4 regions of the Gordonia sp. UCD-TK1 genome follow, and region 2 is predicted to be linked to each of the others. Evidence: predicted binding sites of a transcription regulator. Region 2 holds the regulator's gene; each other region holds the start of a gene.
The links. The regulator LexA, encoded in region 2, represses DNA repair genes until DNA is damaged. The targets are predictions, from matches to a motif close to CGAACANNTGTTCG.
Positions count from the first base shown of each region.

Region 1: a site for LexA is predicted at 1,438-1,451, ahead of A9310_RS21380 (SAV_6107 family HEPN domain-containing protein). Genes of this name have one in related genera too.
Region 3: a site for LexA is predicted at 1,955-1,968, ahead of A9310_RS15605 (HNH endonuclease signature motif containing protein). Genes of this name have one in related genera too.
Region 4: a site for LexA is predicted at 2,650-2,663, ahead of A9310_RS08745 (HNH endonuclease signature motif containing protein). Genes of this name have one in related genera too.

Region 1 is NZ_LZMP01000057.1:13,450-17,309, forward strand. Features, by position in the region: gene A9310_RS21370 (NAD(P)/FAD-dependent oxidoreductase) at 1-517, opposite strand, end outside; gene A9310_RS21375 (N-acetyltransferase) at 520-1,194, opposite strand; gene A9310_RS21380 (SAV_6107 family HEPN domain-containing protein) at 1,560-2,033, shown strand; gene A9310_RS21385 (DUF3040 domain-containing protein) at 2,200-2,601, shown strand; gene mraZ (division/cell wall cluster transcriptional repressor MraZ) at 3,139-3,579, shown strand; gene rsmH (16S rRNA (cytosine(1402)-N(4))-methyltransferase RsmH) at 3,854-3,860, shown strand, end outside.
Region 2 is NZ_LZMP01000001.1:42,827-46,686, reverse strand. Features, by position in the region: gene A9310_RS00200 (phosphoenolpyruvate--protein phosphotransferase) at 1-1,329, shown strand, start outside; gene lexA (transcriptional repressor LexA) at 1,307-2,011, opposite strand; gene A9310_RS00190 (LysM peptidoglycan-binding domain-containing protein) at 2,236-2,775, shown strand; gene nrdR (transcriptional regulator NrdR) at 2,875-3,375, shown strand; gene hrpA (ATP-dependent RNA helicase HrpA) at 3,349-3,860, opposite strand, start outside.
Region 3 is NZ_LZMP01000026.1:3,416-7,275, forward strand. Features, by position in the region: gene selB (selenocysteine-specific translation elongation factor) at 3-1,796, shown strand; gene A9310_RS15605 (HNH endonuclease signature motif containing protein) at 1,999-3,621, shown strand; gene A9310_RS15610 (zinc-binding alcohol dehydrogenase family protein) at 3,647-3,860, opposite strand, start outside.
Region 4 is NZ_LZMP01000012.1:88,024-91,883, reverse strand. Features, by position in the region: gene A9310_RS08750 (sulfite exporter TauE/SafE family protein) at 1-687, shown strand, start outside; gene A9310_RS08745 (HNH endonuclease signature motif containing protein) at 1,397-2,635, opposite strand; gene A9310_RS25075 (hypothetical protein) at 3,403-3,860, shown strand, end outside.

The DNA of each region.
Region 1 (3,860 bases), on a different contig from region 2:
CGAACAACCCCGTGCGTGCCGTGGTGGCGGTGCCGCCGAGCCCGCCGAAGGCCCGGCCGAACTTCCCCATCGTCGCGGGTTGGTAGAACGCATCCATGACCGCCCGCGCCCGCGGCGTCCACGTCTCCACGAAGCGTCGATATGCGGCGGCATCGGCTGCACCACAGGCGTTCTCGATGGAAGCGCACGTCGCGTCGAGGTCGGTGCGGAAGACGATCGGCGGGGCGGTCGCGGTGGCCGGGACGAACGCCCACGGATCGCAGTCGACGTAGCGCAGGCCGTGCGCAACGAGGTCGAGGTCGTCGAGGACGGGGGAGTGACGGATCATCAGATGCGACGACGACCCCCGGTCGACCCGATGTCCGGGGAACCGTTCGACGGTGGAGACCGCGCCGCCGGGGATGTCGTCCCGCTCGAGTACCTCGACATCCCGTCCGGCCTGTGCCAGGTAGGCCGCGGCGATCAGGCCGTTGTGGCCCGCGCCGATAACGACGGCGTCACGCCGGGTGCCGTGCATCGTCAGCTCCCGGTACCGGCGCGGCGGGCGGCGGCCGGGGGTTGCAGTTCCAGGGGGAGCGGACGGCCGAGGAACGCGAACGGACGCGGATCGCCGGTGAAGGTGAAGTGGCGCAGGACGTCGGTGAAACCCATCCGCCGGTACAACGACCACGCGCGGTTGTCCTCGGCGGGGATCTCCGGGGTCGACAGCAGCACATGGCGTTCGGGCCGATCGGCCAGCAGCCGGGCGAGGAGCGCCTGTCCGATCCCACGGCCCTGCGCGGTCGGGTGGACGTGCAGCTCGGTGAGCTCGAAGTAATCGCGCGCGATCGCCTCGACCGTCTCGGGCGGTCGGCCCGTCTGGCGGAGTCCGAGCCGCAGCTGCTGGTTCCACCATTGACCGGTCGCGCCGGTGTAGCCGTAGGCGATGCCGACGAGCAGGTCGTCGGGTCCGAAGCCGACCGGTGGACCGACCCGGCGCCGCGCGGCCGGCATGGTCCGCGCCTCGTGTGGGGTCACCGTCTCGACCGCGCCCACCGCACGCCATCCGGGCCGCGCGATGTGTTCGCGCCAGAGCCCGGCCCGATGGATCTCCGTACCGCGCGGATATTTCATCGCGGTCACGTAGATCTCCAGGGCCGGCTCGAGCCAGGCCCGGGCGTCCTGGCCACTCAGGCTCACCAGGCGGATGGTCAACGGATTTCCGTTCTCTGCATCGTTCGTCCTGCGTCGTCGACCTGCAGACGAGGTCGGCTGCCGCTGGGGCGGGCCGCCCTCTGCCGGGGGCATCGCGTCGCAGGCCACTTCCGGGAATTGTCCTATCGATGATGCACACTCGGCAGGAATCGGCCCGCAGGTGGTGGCGTTGTACTCCCCGGCGGGGGTTTCGGGTCACAGATGTCTTGAACGCCGACGCCGGGATAGCTATATTGAACGTGTCGAACGGATGTTCGATGAATGTGCCTCCGCAAGCTGTTCGCGTTCATCCGACGACACGGTCCGGCGGCGGACGAGGGAAGCGTCTGCCGCCGGACACAGCCCATACGCACGAGGAGGACGACATGGCCAGACACCGCAGCGCCACGGCTCTCACCCACGCGGCGCCCGTCGACCCGGTGATGGTCGGTCGAGCGCGCGATCTCCTCGAGCGTGCACACGTGCTCTTCGACAATGCCGACGGCGTCGACGACGACGTCGAGCGGTTCCGTCAGCTGTACCTCGTTGCCCTCCGCGCCTCGGGCGCGGCCCTCGCCGTGCACGAACCGGTCGGGACCGTGCGGCGCAGGACGTCGAACGCCTGGACCCGCATCGGTGTGGTCGCCCCAGAGCTGGCGCCGATCGCCGCCCGGTTCGCCGCGCTGTCGCCGGTTCGGATGAAGATCGAGTCCGGGATCATCCGCACGATCGACCCCGACAGCGTCGCCGGTATGCGGCTGCTCGTCCTCGACTTCCTGCGTCGGGTCGAGACGATGGTCATCGCCTACGAGCAAGGAAAACTCGGTGCCGAAGCGCCGCAGATCGGCGCGACGGCGTGAATCCGGCCACACTTTGCGGTTTCTGGCACCGCCCGGTCGTCGGCAACAGCGAGTAATGGTGGTCGCGGTCGATTTCACCTCGTATCATGGGACGATATAGGCGCAGACGCCTTTCCGGTCGCGGGTGACCTTCGTCGGCGTCACGGATCAGTGAGAAGGAGGGTCGGTGCCACTTTCGGAGCACGAGCAACGCATGCTCGAACAGATCGAGAGCGCGCTGTACGCGGAAGACCCCAAGTTTGCGTCCAGTGTCAAGCGTCGGCGCCTTGGGAAGTCGAGCGGTCGTCGTCGCCTGCAGGCGGCAGCGGTCTTCGTCGTCGGCCTGGTGATGCTGGTCGGCGGACTCATCGTCAACATCAACATCGGCGGATTCCCGATCGTGAGCCTCCTGGGCTTCCTGGTGATGTTCGGGGCTGGCCTCTTCGCTCTCTGGGGAGACAACAACACCGCCGAGGCGGGCTCGTCGTCGACCAGGTCCGGCAAGAAGCAATCGGGGTCGTCCGGCGGCAAGCGCAAGCTGTCGGAACGCATGGAGGAGCGATTCAATCGTCGGTTCGAGCAGGAGTGATCCGCTGATCCCGACTCCGCGTTCGTCGATCGGCTGACCGACTCCCGCAACTTCGCATATTCGACTGAGCCGCGTGCCTTCGGGCACGCGGCTCTTTCATGTCCTCGATCCAGAGCACGCTGAACGGATCCGGGCGCATGGTCGACGGGATCGAACGCCCGGTCAACGGTCCTCGCGCTTCCATAGTGGCGATCCCCACTTCTCGCCACCGGCGATCCCCACTTCTCCCCACCGGCGATCCCCACTTCTCCCCACCGGGTCGCCCCACTTTGCCCCACTAGAGGATTTACGCCTGGATTTCCCGCCTCTCGGACCTCATCGGTATCTCTGGTCACACGCTGGTTGCCCTTCTTTCCGCCCATGACGCGCCGGCGACACGCGCGTTCATCGTCATCTTGAGCTCCCTGAACTGGGAATTTGCTTTCAGTGGGTGAATGCGGGGGCGGTGGGGGTGGAAAGTGGTGGAAAGTGGGGTACTGTGGCATCACTGGGTGAGGCGAGATACGACGCGGAACCCGGTGGGCAGGAGGTGTCGACGTGTCCGTGCGATTCGTCGGTACCTACACGCCCAAATTGGACGACAAAGGGCGGCTCACGTTGCCCGCCAAGTTCCGCGATGCACTGGCAGGAGGGGTAGTGGTCACCAAAGGCCAAGATCACAGCTTGTCGGTGTACCGGACCGAAGAGTTCGACGCGATAGCCGCTCGGATCGTCGAGGCGTCTCGGAACGACCCTGATCTGCGCGCGTTCCAGCGAACGTTCTTCGCCGGTTCGGAAGAGCAGCGACCGGACGGTCAGGGCAGGATCAGCCTGTCCGGTGACCATCGCGTGTACGCGGGGTTGTCCAAGGAGTGCGTGGTGTTCGGCAGCTTCGATCACCTCGAGATCTGGGACTCGGCCGCATGGAACGAGTACCAGACGCGGCACGAGGAGAACTTCTCGGCCGCGAACTCCGCCGCGCTGAACGCGGTGCTGTAGCCGGAGGACCGGCCCGCCACACCGCCGAGACAGCAACACCAACGACAGCAACCGACCAGAGACCGACCGAAGAGACAGCAACCGATGGGCGAGTTCGGTGCCCAGCGGCTTCGGGTGGCACGAGGCCCCGGCCCGGTGGCGACCCTGGCGTACTTCCCCAACGCCAGGTGCGTGATCGGGTCGGGACCCCGCTCCATCCGACCGCCTGCTCTCGCCGACCCGAGGCATCCGCCCACCGCCGATACCGCATACATGCCGATGGGGGGTCTTCATCATGGTCG
Region 2 (3,860 bases):
CGGGTCACCGATCTCAACGACGTGCGCGACCGGGTCCTCGCCGAACTGCTCGGCCTACCCGAACCCGGTGTGCCCACTCCGGAGGTGCCGTCGGTCCTGCTCGCCGACGACCTCGCGCCCGCCGACACCGCGGGCCTCGACCCCACGAGCACCATCGCCCTCGTCACCCGCCTCGGCGGACCGACCAGCCACACCGCGATCATCGCGCGCCAGCTGGGGATCCCGTGCGTGGTGGCGGTGGCCGACCTGGACGAGATCGAGCCCGGCACAACCGTTCTCGTCGACGGCAGCACCGGGCGGATCGAGGTGGAGCCCGATGCGGAGGCGGCCCGGGCTCGCGTCGACGAGGATCGGCGGCATGCCGCACTCGTCGCCGGCTGGACCGGTCCGGGGCAGACCGCCGACGGGGTCGCCGTGGCGGTGCTCGCCAACGTCGCCGACGGATCGTCGGCACGCGCCGCGGCCGGGTACCCCGTCGAGGGCGTCGGGCTCTTCCGCACCGAACTCGCGTTCCTCGAGCGTGCCGACGAACCGTCGGTGGACGAGCAGGCCGCGATCTACCGGGAGGTGCTCGATGCGTTCGACGGGCAGAAGGTGGTCATCCGCACCCTCGACGCCGGGTCCGACAAACCGCTCCGGTTCGTGACCCATCCCGACGAATCGAACCCAGCGCTCGGCGTGCGGGGCGATCGGATCGCGCTGGCGCACCCCGAGATCCGCGCGCATCAGCTCGACGCGATCGCGCAGGCCGCGTCGGGGTCGGCCGTCGCGCCGTGGGTCATGGCGCCGATGATCGCCTCGCCGGCGGAGGCGCGCACCTTCGCCGCCGAGGTCCGCGGCCGTGGTCTGGTCGCCGGGGTGATGATCGAGGTGCCCGCGGCGGCGATCCTGGCCGAAGCCGTCCTCGCCGAGGTGGACTTCGTGTCCATCGGCACCAACGATCTGACCCAGTACACGATGGCGGCCGACCGGATGTCGGCCGATCTCGCCGGACTGACCGACCCGTGGCAACCGGCCGTGTTGAGCCTCATCGCGGGTGTCGCGGCAGCGGGTGCACGTCAGGGAAAGCCGGTCGGGGTGTGCGGCGAGGCCGCCGCCGATCCGAACCTCGCCTGCGTGCTCGTCGGTCTCGGGGTCACCTCGCTGTCCAGCGCGCCGGCTGCTGCGGCGGCCGTGGGGGCCCGGCTCGGCGAGGTGTCCGCACCGGACTGCCGGGCCGCCGCCGAGGCTGCCCTGTCCACCTCGGATCCCGCCGCGGCGCGCGAGGCGGCCGCGGCGGTGCTCGACGGTTCGGTCGGTGGAGAGGTCAGACTCGCCGCATCACGGTGACGACCTTGCCGAGGATGACGGCATCGTTGCCCGGGATCGGATCGAACAGTTCGTTGTGCGGCATGAGCCAGACGTTCGGGCCCTGACGCTTGAAGGTCTTCACGGTGGCCTCGCCGTCGATCATGGCCGCGACGATGTCGCCGTTGTCGGCGACGTTCTGCTGCCGGACCACGACCCAGTCGCCGTCGCAGATCGCGGCGTCGATCATCGACTCGCCGACGACGCGCAACAGGAAGAGCGATCCCTCGCCGACGAGCTCACGGGGCAGTGGGAAGACGTCCTCGACGGCCTCCTCGGCCAGGATCGGACCGCCGGCCGCGATACGGCCGAGAACCGGCACGAAGGTCGGCTCGGGAAGCTGGCCGGCCGTCGGGGTGTCCGGCGACGGGGTGTCACTCGGGGCGATGTTGACCGCACGGGGACGGTTCGCGTCGCGCTTGAGCAGCCCCTTGCGTTCCAGCGTCCGCAACTGATGGGCCACCGATGACGTCGAGGCCAGGCCGACCTCGTCGCCGATCTCCCGGATGCTCGGCGGATAACCGCGCTCGCGCACCGAGCGGCGGATCACCTCCAGGACCCCGGCCTGTCGCGGGGTGAGTGAGGCCTCGGCGGCGGCGGCGTCGAACGGGGCCTCGTCGTCGGCGCCCCGCGCTCGGCCGCGCCTATCGCCGGTGTCACTCATGTTCGGTTCCTCTCGTCTTCGGAACGTGCTGGTAGATGGCTTGCGCCGGGTCCGAGCCTAGCGGAGTGCGACCGGCACCTCAAACATTTGTTCGATGTGTCGCGAGACTTTGTCGGGACGTCGTGCTACAAATTCGAACATCAGTGCATCGAACATCTGATCGATGTTCGAACACCGACCACCACACCCGCACGATCCCAGACACCCGAACACCGGAGGGCACCATGCGCACCGCCACTCTCGTCGCTCCCGTCCGCACCGACCGTCCCGACGCCGTCCGGCCGCGCACCGACCGCGCCGATCGCGTCCGGACCCGCGCCCCGCTGTCCGACGGCGGCCGACCGGTCGACAACCGGCCGGCCGGCACCCGGCCGCGGGGGGCATCGCCGGTGACCCCGCGGGTGGGCGGTACCCACTGTGGCTCTCCGGTCGGGGTCCGGGGACGTGGCCCGGTCGGGCCCGACGCGGCGGTGTTCCGTCGCCGCCGCCGCACCGCGGTCGCGCTCCTCGCCGGTGTCGGGCTGGCGTTCGTCGTGTGGGTGTTCGGTGTCGTCGGCCAGAATTACTCGGACTCGCTGACACCGTCCGCCGTGAGTTCCGAGGTCGTCCATGTGCGCTCGGGGGACTCGCTCAGCTCGATCGCCGGCCGGGTGGCACCCGAGATGCCGCGCGAGGTCGTGATCGACGAGATCGTCGCGATGAACGATCTGGGGTCGAGCGCGCTGCAGGTGGGCCAGCCCCTGCTCACCCCCCGGTACCGCTGAGGCCGGGCGGTATCCTCGATGTCACAGGGGCCGGCCGACAAGCGGCGGGGCGCACGCTTCGGGTGCGTTCCAGCGTCCCGCGACCTGCGTGAGGACACGATGCGCTGCCCCTTCTGCAAGAACGACGACACCAAGGTCATCGACTCGCGTGTCGCAGATGAAGGGCAGGCCATCCGCCGCCGTCGCTCCTGTGTGGAGTGCGGTCGCCGGTTCTCGACCGTGGAGAGCGCCGTGCTCGCGGTGGTCAAACGCAACGGCGTGACCGAGCCGTTCAGCCGGGAGAAGGTCATGCGTGGCGTGCGGCGAGCCTGTCAGGGCCGCCACGTCGCCGAGGACGCGCTCGCGCAGCTCGCCCAGCAGGTCGAGGACACGGTGCGCGCCAGTGGATCGGCCGAGATCCCCAGCAACGAGGTCGGACTCGCCATCCTGGGCCCGCTCCGCGATCTCGACGAGGTGGCGTATCTGCGCTTCGCCTCGGTGTACCGGTCGTTCGACTCGGTGGAGGACTTCCAGCGCGAGATCGACGACCTGAAGGCGGCATCGGGATCCGGGAGCGCGCTCGCCGAACCCGTGTCAGCCGAGTCGGTCCAGAGCTCGTAGGACCCGTTTCTCCGACACCGGGAACGCGGTGCCGAGACGCTGGGCGAACAGCCCCACGCGCAACTCCTCGACGAGCCACTGCGCTTCGTCGTCGACCACCGCCCGCCGGTGCTCGGGTACCTGTTCGAGGCGTTGGGCCCACCGTTCGACGACGCGATCGACGGCGGCCACCCCGGCCTGGTCGCGTGCTGCGGACGCGGGTAGTGCCTCCAGACGTGCTTGCGCGCCGTCGAGATAGCGCGGCAGATTCTCCAGGTGGCGTCGCGCGGTAGCCGCCACGAATCCGTCGAACACGAGGTGGGCGACCTGTTCGGCGACGTCGTCGGCAGCCAGCGAACCGGCGTGCCGGTCGATCGCCGCCCGCAGCGGGGACATCCGTTCGAGGGCTGCGACGGCCAGCGAGAAGTAGTCCGGTGCGGCCGCGGCGACCCGTGGCCGGATCCGTTCGAGCAGCGCCGAGAAGGATTGTGGTGAGCGAACCGCGG
Region 3 (3,860 bases), on a different contig from region 2:
TCGTGAAGTACGTGGTGGCCACCGCCGGACACGTGGACCACGGGAAGTCCACACTGGTGCGTGCTCTGACCGGGATCGAGCCGGACCGATGGGAGGAGGAACGACGCCGCGGGCTGACGATCGACCTCGGTTTCGCCTGGACCACACTGCCTTCCGGCGCCGACGTGGCCTTCGTCGACGTCCCCGGCCACGAGCGGTTCATCCCGAACATGCTGGCCGGCCTGGGCCCGGCGCCCGTCGTCCTGTTCGTCGTCGCCGCGGACGAGGGATGGAGCGCCCAGTCCGACGACCACCGTGATGCCGTCGCCGCCCTCGGCATCGAGTACGGGCTGCTGGTCATCACCCGAGCCGACCGGGCCTCGCCCGACCGCGTTCGTGAAGTGATCGATCTGTCGCGTGATCGCCTCAGCCGCACCGGCCTTTCCGATGCGCCGGCGGTCGTGGTGTCGGCGCCCGATCGCGTCGGAATCGACGAACTGCGCACACGGCTCGACGCCGTCTTGGCCGGGACATCACCGCCGTCGACCTCGGGGCGTGTCCGGTTCTGGATCGACCGGGTCTTCACCCGCACCGGCGCCGGCACCGTCGTCACCGGCACCCTATCCGCCGGGACCATCTCGGTGGGCGACACCCTGGACCTGCTCACGGTTGACGGCCGCCGACGACTCGATGTCCGTGGATTGCAGAGCGAGGGTGCAACTCTCACCAGCGCCGGCCCGGTCAGCCGAGTCGCGATCAATCTGCGCGGCGTCGGCGTCGACGACGTCTCGCGCGGCGACGCACTCGTGACGCCCGGAGCCTGGCACACCTCCGCAGTCGCCGATGTCCGGCGCGTGAGCGGCATGTCCTTCGAGGAGGCACCGGAACACCTCGTCGCACACATCGGCACAGCGGCGCTACCGGTTCGGTTGCGCCCCTTCGACGGCGACCACGCGCGTGTGACCCTCGCCCGTGCCGTGCCGATGTCGCGGGGCGATCGGGTGGTGCTCCGGGATCCCGGCCAACGGATTGTTGGCGGTGGCGTCGTGCTGCACCCCGATCCCCCGGCGCTGACCCGGCGCGGCGACGCAACACGGCGCGCTGCCTCGCTGGCGGCCATGTCCGACGGCGCCGGGGCCGCCGAAGAAGTGCATCGGCGTGGCGCGATGCGCGTCACCGATCTGACGCGACTCGGCCTGGTCGACGACGCCGAGCCCGCTCCCCACGGCGTACGAGTGATCGGCGAGTGGTGGGTCGCCGAAACCTCCCTCACCGCCTGGGCGGAACGGCTTCACGCCGCCGTCCGCGAACTACAACAACGGGACCCGTTGTCGGCCGGGCTCTCTGCGGCCGGCGCACCCGCGCTGCTCGGGCTCCCGGACACGACGCTGCTGGCGACCGTCATCTCGGAAGCCGGGCTGTCATCGTCCGACGGGCACCTGGCAATCCCGGGTCACAAGCCCTCCCTGGGTGATGCCGACGACGCGGTCAGCGCACTGGAGCGCCGGCTCGCCGACCACCCGTTCCGTGCACCCGAGGCCGATGACCTCACCGCACTCGGCTTGGGCGCCCGAGAACTCGCCGCCGCCGAGCGCACGGGCCGAATTCTCCGTTTGCGCGACGGTGTCGTGCTGTTGCCGACCGCCCCCGCCCTGGCGATGCGCATCCTCGCCTCGCTCGATCAGCCGTTCACCACCAGCGCCGCTCGTCAGGCGCTCGGAACCACTCGGCGCGTGGTCATTCCGCTACTGGAGTACCTCGACGCCCGCGGTTGGACCCGCCGTCTTGACGCCGGGCACCGGGAGGTCGTGCGCTGAGCAACGGGCGGTGGTCCTGTCGTACAGGTCGCCGTGTGAATCGCGGGAAGAGCTTCCGTCCGAGGCCCCTACCACACGACACCGACAAGTCGACATCAACGAATAGCATTGCACAGCAGTATGTTTGGCCTTGCCGCACGTCTGGATTGGTGTACACTCGAACCTACATTCGCAGCAACGGTTCTCGGAGGAGGTGACCGTCATGCCCAGCACCGCACACGTCGGTGGCGACTCGACAGCGCCGCAACCGCGTGCCGTTGAGTTGGTGGCCGATCTCCACCGCACCCTCGACAAATTGCAGACCGTGGATCTGTCGCCGTGTACCGATGCCGAACTCGCTGAGGTGGCCGCGGAGACCGAACGCGCCATCGCTCGTCTGACCGTCGCCGGGGACCGGCAGATCGATCAGGCCGTCGCCCGCGACCTGCCACGCAAGGCCGGCTGCCGCACCCTGATGCAGTTCATGACCCACCGGCTACGAGTGTCGAACCCGATGCGCCGCCGTAAGCACATGGACGCCACCGCCCACCGGACCAGCCTCGGCGGCGAGGTCCTCCCACCCGAATACCCCTGCCTCGCCGAAGCGTTCGCACAAGGCACGGTCGGCACCGCGCACGTCCAGGCCGCATTGGACGTCCTCGACCGCATCCCGGGCACCATCGACCACGACATCAAGGTCGCCGCTGAACGACAGATGGCCGAAATCGCCGAAGCCCACACGCCTGCCGAGATCACCCAACTCGGCGCGCGGCTGCTTGCCCACCTCGACCCCGACGGCACCCTGTCAGACGACACCGACCAGAAACGACGCCGCGGCCTGTGGATCGGTCGGCAACGCGCCGATGGCACCGCCAAAATATCGGGCACCCTGACCCCCGCACTCGCCGCCCGGCTCACCATGATGTTCGCCGTGTGGGGCAAACCCGGACTCAACAACCCCGACGACCCCGCCTCACCCAGCGGACCGGCCGGCACCGCCGACCCCGAAGCCCTCACCGCCGCAGCCGACCGCGACGGCCGCACCCTCGCCCAGACCAATCACGACGCACTCGCCGCCGCACTCGCCGCCGGCTTCGCCGACGGAACACTCGGCACCTCGCACCGCGGCCTGCCCGTGCAACTGATCATCAAAGCCGACCTCTCCGACCTGATCCGCGAAGCCGGACTGGCCACCACCGCCACCGGAACCCTGCTACCCATCCGGGACCTGATCGCGATGGCCGGTGACGTCCAGCCGTGGTTGGCGATCTTCAAAGACGCCACCACCGTCCCCCTGCACTTCGGGCGCGGGAAACGGCTCGCCACCCGCGAACAACGCCTCGTCTCCTTCGCCCGTCCCGACGGGGAAGTGTGTTCGGCACCCGGGTGCGATCAGCCCGCCACCCACATCGAGCTTCATCACGCCGAACGAGACTGGGCCAAGGGCGGTCTCACCGACATCGACGACCTCGCCCCTGCGTGCCCGCGCCACAACCGGATGGTCGGCGACCAACCCGGCCAATACACCACCCGCATCGCCCGATCCGGACCCGACGAAGGCCGCTGCCTGTGGCGGTTGAACGCCGAACCCGGCGCACCGCCCAACCCCGAACACCTCAACCGCCGACCCGACATACCCAGGCGGTTGCACGCCCACCTGGCACAGGTGCGGCGAGAGATCCACGGACGCACCACGTCCGGCGATGAGCCACGCCCACATGACGCGCGCCGATCATGGTTGAAAACCAGCCACGTCATCGACTACCGGCCACCACGACCCGGACCTCGCACACCCCGGCCGTCCCTCGTCGAAGCACACCTCATGGAGTTACTCGCGACCTGGTGAAGGTCCGCCTGCTCATCCGCAGTGGTCAGCGTGTGAGGACCACCTTGCCGATCGCCCCTCCGGATTCGGAGACCTGGTGTGCTGTACGGAGATTGTCGATCGTGAAACCCAAGGGTTCACGATTGACAGTGCTGCGGATCTTGCCGGCGTCGACGAGTTCGGCGACCCGGCCGAGGATCCGGTGTTGCGAGTCGTCTTCCGGTGCGAACAACGGCTTGGAGAACATCAACTCCCAATGC
Region 4 (3,860 bases), on a different contig from region 2:
GGCTACATCACCGGGCTGGCCTCGATCGTCAGCTATCCCGCACTGCTCGCGGTCGGACTCAGTCCGATCGCGGCCAACGTCACGAACACGGTCGCGCTGGTCGCCGTCGGGGTGGGCAGTACCGCACAGTCGGGACGCTCCCTCCTCGACGGTGACCGCAGGCGGCTGATCATCGGCGCGATCGCCTCGCTCGTCGGCGGCACGGTCGGGGCGGTGCTGTTGCTGTCGACGCCGGCCGAGGCGTTCGAGGCCGTCGTGCCGTTCCTGGTGGCGATCGCCGCGATCGCCCTGCTCGCGCAACCGGTTCTGCGGCGGTGGGCCACCTCGCACGTCGAGCGTCCCTGGGTGTTCATCCTGGGCCTGACGCTGATCTCGGTGTACGGCGGGTACTTCGGGGCGGGCGCCGGCATCATGATCCTCGCCCTGATGCTCGTGGTGACCAGCGAACCACTGTGGCGCGCAGCGTTGTCCAAGTCGTTGTTCCTCGGCATCGCCAACACGATCGCCGCCATCGGTTTCATGATCTGGGGTCCCGTCGACTGGTGGGCGGCGCTCGCCATGGCCGTCGGCTGTCTTGCCGGCGGGTGGTGCGGCCCGCCTGTCGTGAAACGGCTGCCGCCCGGGCCGCTCCGGATCGTGGTCGGGGTGTGCGGGCTCGGGCTCGCGGCGTGGCTCGCGGTCAGCTGACGTCGGCGTGATGAGCAGGCGGTTGTCGTCGGTGTGCCCGCCGCAGCCCCTGCTCCCTGAGGAGCGTCCGGAGCTTGCGGAGGGCGCGTCAGCCCCTGCTCCCTGAGGTGCGTCCGGAGCTTGCGGAGGGCGCGTCAGCCCCTGCTCCCTGAGGTGCGTCCGGAGCTTGCGGAGGGCGCGTCAGCCCCTGCTCCCTGAGGTGCGAGGAGCGCAGCGACGAGCCACGAAGGGTCCGGCGACCGGCAAACTTCAACTCGACCGGCAGACTTCGATCGAGGTCTGGCAGTCGAGTTGAAGTCTGTCGGTCACAAATCGGGGCAGGTATGCGAGACAGACCCGCCAGCCGAGGGTCGGGGCACGCAGCGATGCAGGTCTTTCGTGATCCACTGGGCGCAGTTATCTAAAAAGAACTTCGGCCTGCTGCGCTACCTGACATCGATTTGCCGTAGTCGGAAGTATCGCTCCCCCTGACGGGGCGGCAGCCCATTTGGCTGGTCACGGCGGCCGTCAGGCGGCAGATGGTCCAGGTGCGAGGACGAAGTAGCGGCAAGGGTTTCGCAGTACAGCCCCGTTCCCTGTCCACGATCCGACCGGGAACGGAGCCGACTGCAGTGTCACTGTGGAGTTGTCAAGGGACGGATGCGGTCCCGGGTGTGGCCCGGGTGCGGAAGGTGCTACGCGAAAGTCTGGTGGTCTGTGGCGGCAGCGGTCAGGCGGCGTCGTCGAGTCGCATGGTGCGTCTGTTGTAGGCGGGTAGTGGTCGGCGCTGCGGATCGATGGTCGCGGGTGGGACGAGCCAGGGATGACGGTCGAAACCCATCACGATGTCCCAGCCGTGGTGGTGGACCTGGGTGTGGCAGCGTTGGCAGAGCAGGCAGCCGTTGTCGAGGTCGGTGGGTCCGCCGTCGGCCCACGACTTGATGTGATGCACCTGCGTATGGGACGGCGGTGCACCACATTTGACGCAACACGCGTCGCGCACGATCACTGCTTTGCGTAAGTGTGCCGGATACAACCGACGGGCGTGACCCATCTGCAGCGGTACGCCCTCACGGTCGAGGACGATCTCCGTCAGCGAGCCGTCGCACGACGCTTGTTTCGCGGTGGCATGGCTGACCGATCCGGTCCACGGCAGCGTCGCCAGGTCTCCGGTCGCGGGGATCGTCAGCATCAGTTGCGTGCGTGGGCTTCCGACGGTGTCGAGGGTGGCGCCGATCGCGGCTTGGTCGAGGATCAACTCGAAAGCGTCGGCGCGGCGTTGCTCGGCGGTGCGCCGGTCCTCGGTGCCGTCGGGTTCGGGCCGTGGACAGGACCGTTCGTCGATCATGGCCTGGAACTTCTCGCCGACGATCTGGGTGAGGTCGGCCCGGATTTCGACGCGGCCGTCGTCGGTGGTGTGCGCGTTCACCGAATTCAGCGATGGGTCGTCGGCTGCGGGAACACCGGTGTCGGAGGCATCGACAAGGTTGTTGGCGATCGCGCGAGCATGCTTGAGTACTTGCGTCGGCGCCGCCCCGGACAGTGCCTGGGCGACGAGTTCGAGCTCATACCGTGAGCGCTTGTCGTCGGAAAGCGCCTCACCACATCGTTTCTCGATCTCGTTCATGCCTCGGACGATGGCGTCGACGATCTCGCCGGACAGCTGCCCATCGGCGGCATGACGCGCCAAAGCGGGCAGGTTGGGCAGCGCGTCGACACTGCGCATGGTGCGGAGGGCGGAGGCCGGCGCATGTCCTGACTCGATCAGCAGCTTCTTGGTGGTGCTACCGGCTTTCTGTGCGACTCCGAGAGCGTCGAGTTGCGCTGTGTGCGTCGCGATCTGGTGATCGGCAAGGTTGCGGATCAGGCGCAACGTGTCGAGGGCGTCGAATGTTGCTCTGCCCGTGGGATCGTCGACGGGTGGGGTGGTCTCGATGAGTTGATCGAGGAAAGTGGCGAGCTCTGGCATGACTCCAAGGTACCGGAACGTGCGTTCGATTTCGAGGAAATTCCACAAGCCGAGAACCGCGAATTCATCGACTGTGCAGCGTGTTTCGTCTTTTGTGCGTCGATTCGCGTTGAGTGGGCGTGGATTGTTGACAGAGGTGTACTCCAGTCACACTCGTCCCGCATTTCGGTTCACGTTCGATCGGATTGATTGCGAGCGGTTTTGAGTTCGACCTTGGTGTAGACCCTTCGAGGCTCGTCGCTTGCGCCCGTCGCGCCTCAGGGGACGGAGGGGGTCGGTGCTTGCGCTTCTCCCGTCTCGGGGAGCGGGGGAGGGTTCGTTTCTTGCACCTCAGGGAGTACGACCTGGCGGCCGTCGTGGACTACGAAAGATCTCCAGGTAGCGAGCTTGCCAGCGTCACGGGGGGTTTCGTAGCCTCCGTCGCCAGGACCCTTCGTGACGCGCCCTCCGCAAGCTCCAGGCGCTCCTCAGGGAGCAGGGCTTAAGCGCCCTCCGCGAGCTCCAGGCGCACCTCAGGGACCAGCGGTTTTGCGGTTCTTTCGGATCAGGGAGCAGGGGCTGACGCCCTCCGCAAGCTCCGGACGCTCCTCCGGGCGGGCGAATGAGGCTGTAGCTCTTCTGGATCAGGGAGCGTGGAGTATCTCGTTGCCTACGCTTCCCGCACCTAGCGGCGCGGAGGCGCCTGTCGTGCACCTCGGTCGCAAAGGGTTTGTCGCTTAGGGCGGCTGGATGTATGTGAGATTCTGGCTGATCGGGGGTGTGAAGAGATGACGAACAGCAACACGGTGCGGTCGGGTGGCGATGACGCCGGTGGCGAGACACGTTCGAGACTCTTCGGTTTCGAGTACGACGGGGCCGGTCACCGCGCGGAGGTCCTCGACTACTCCGGATGTGATGTGACGAAGGTGATCTCGGACGCGGATTACTTCTTCACCGATCAGGACAAGTTGTGGTCGCTCGCTGTCGGCGACGATCGAGCCGACCATGAGCGATTGGTGTGGCTGTCGGGGTACGACTATCGGGAGCCCGCTCGAACACGGGTCGAGCGGGCAGGGCGAGCCGAGATGCAACTGCGATATCTAGCCTCCCGCTCCGCAGAGTCACGACCGGTGGTGCTTCCCGACGGCCTGCGACTCATCCGCATGTTTCCCGAGTGGGGCGCCGGACCACTCTGGGAGAACTTCACCGAGAACTACCCCGCCGACCCATTGCGCCTGGGCCTCGA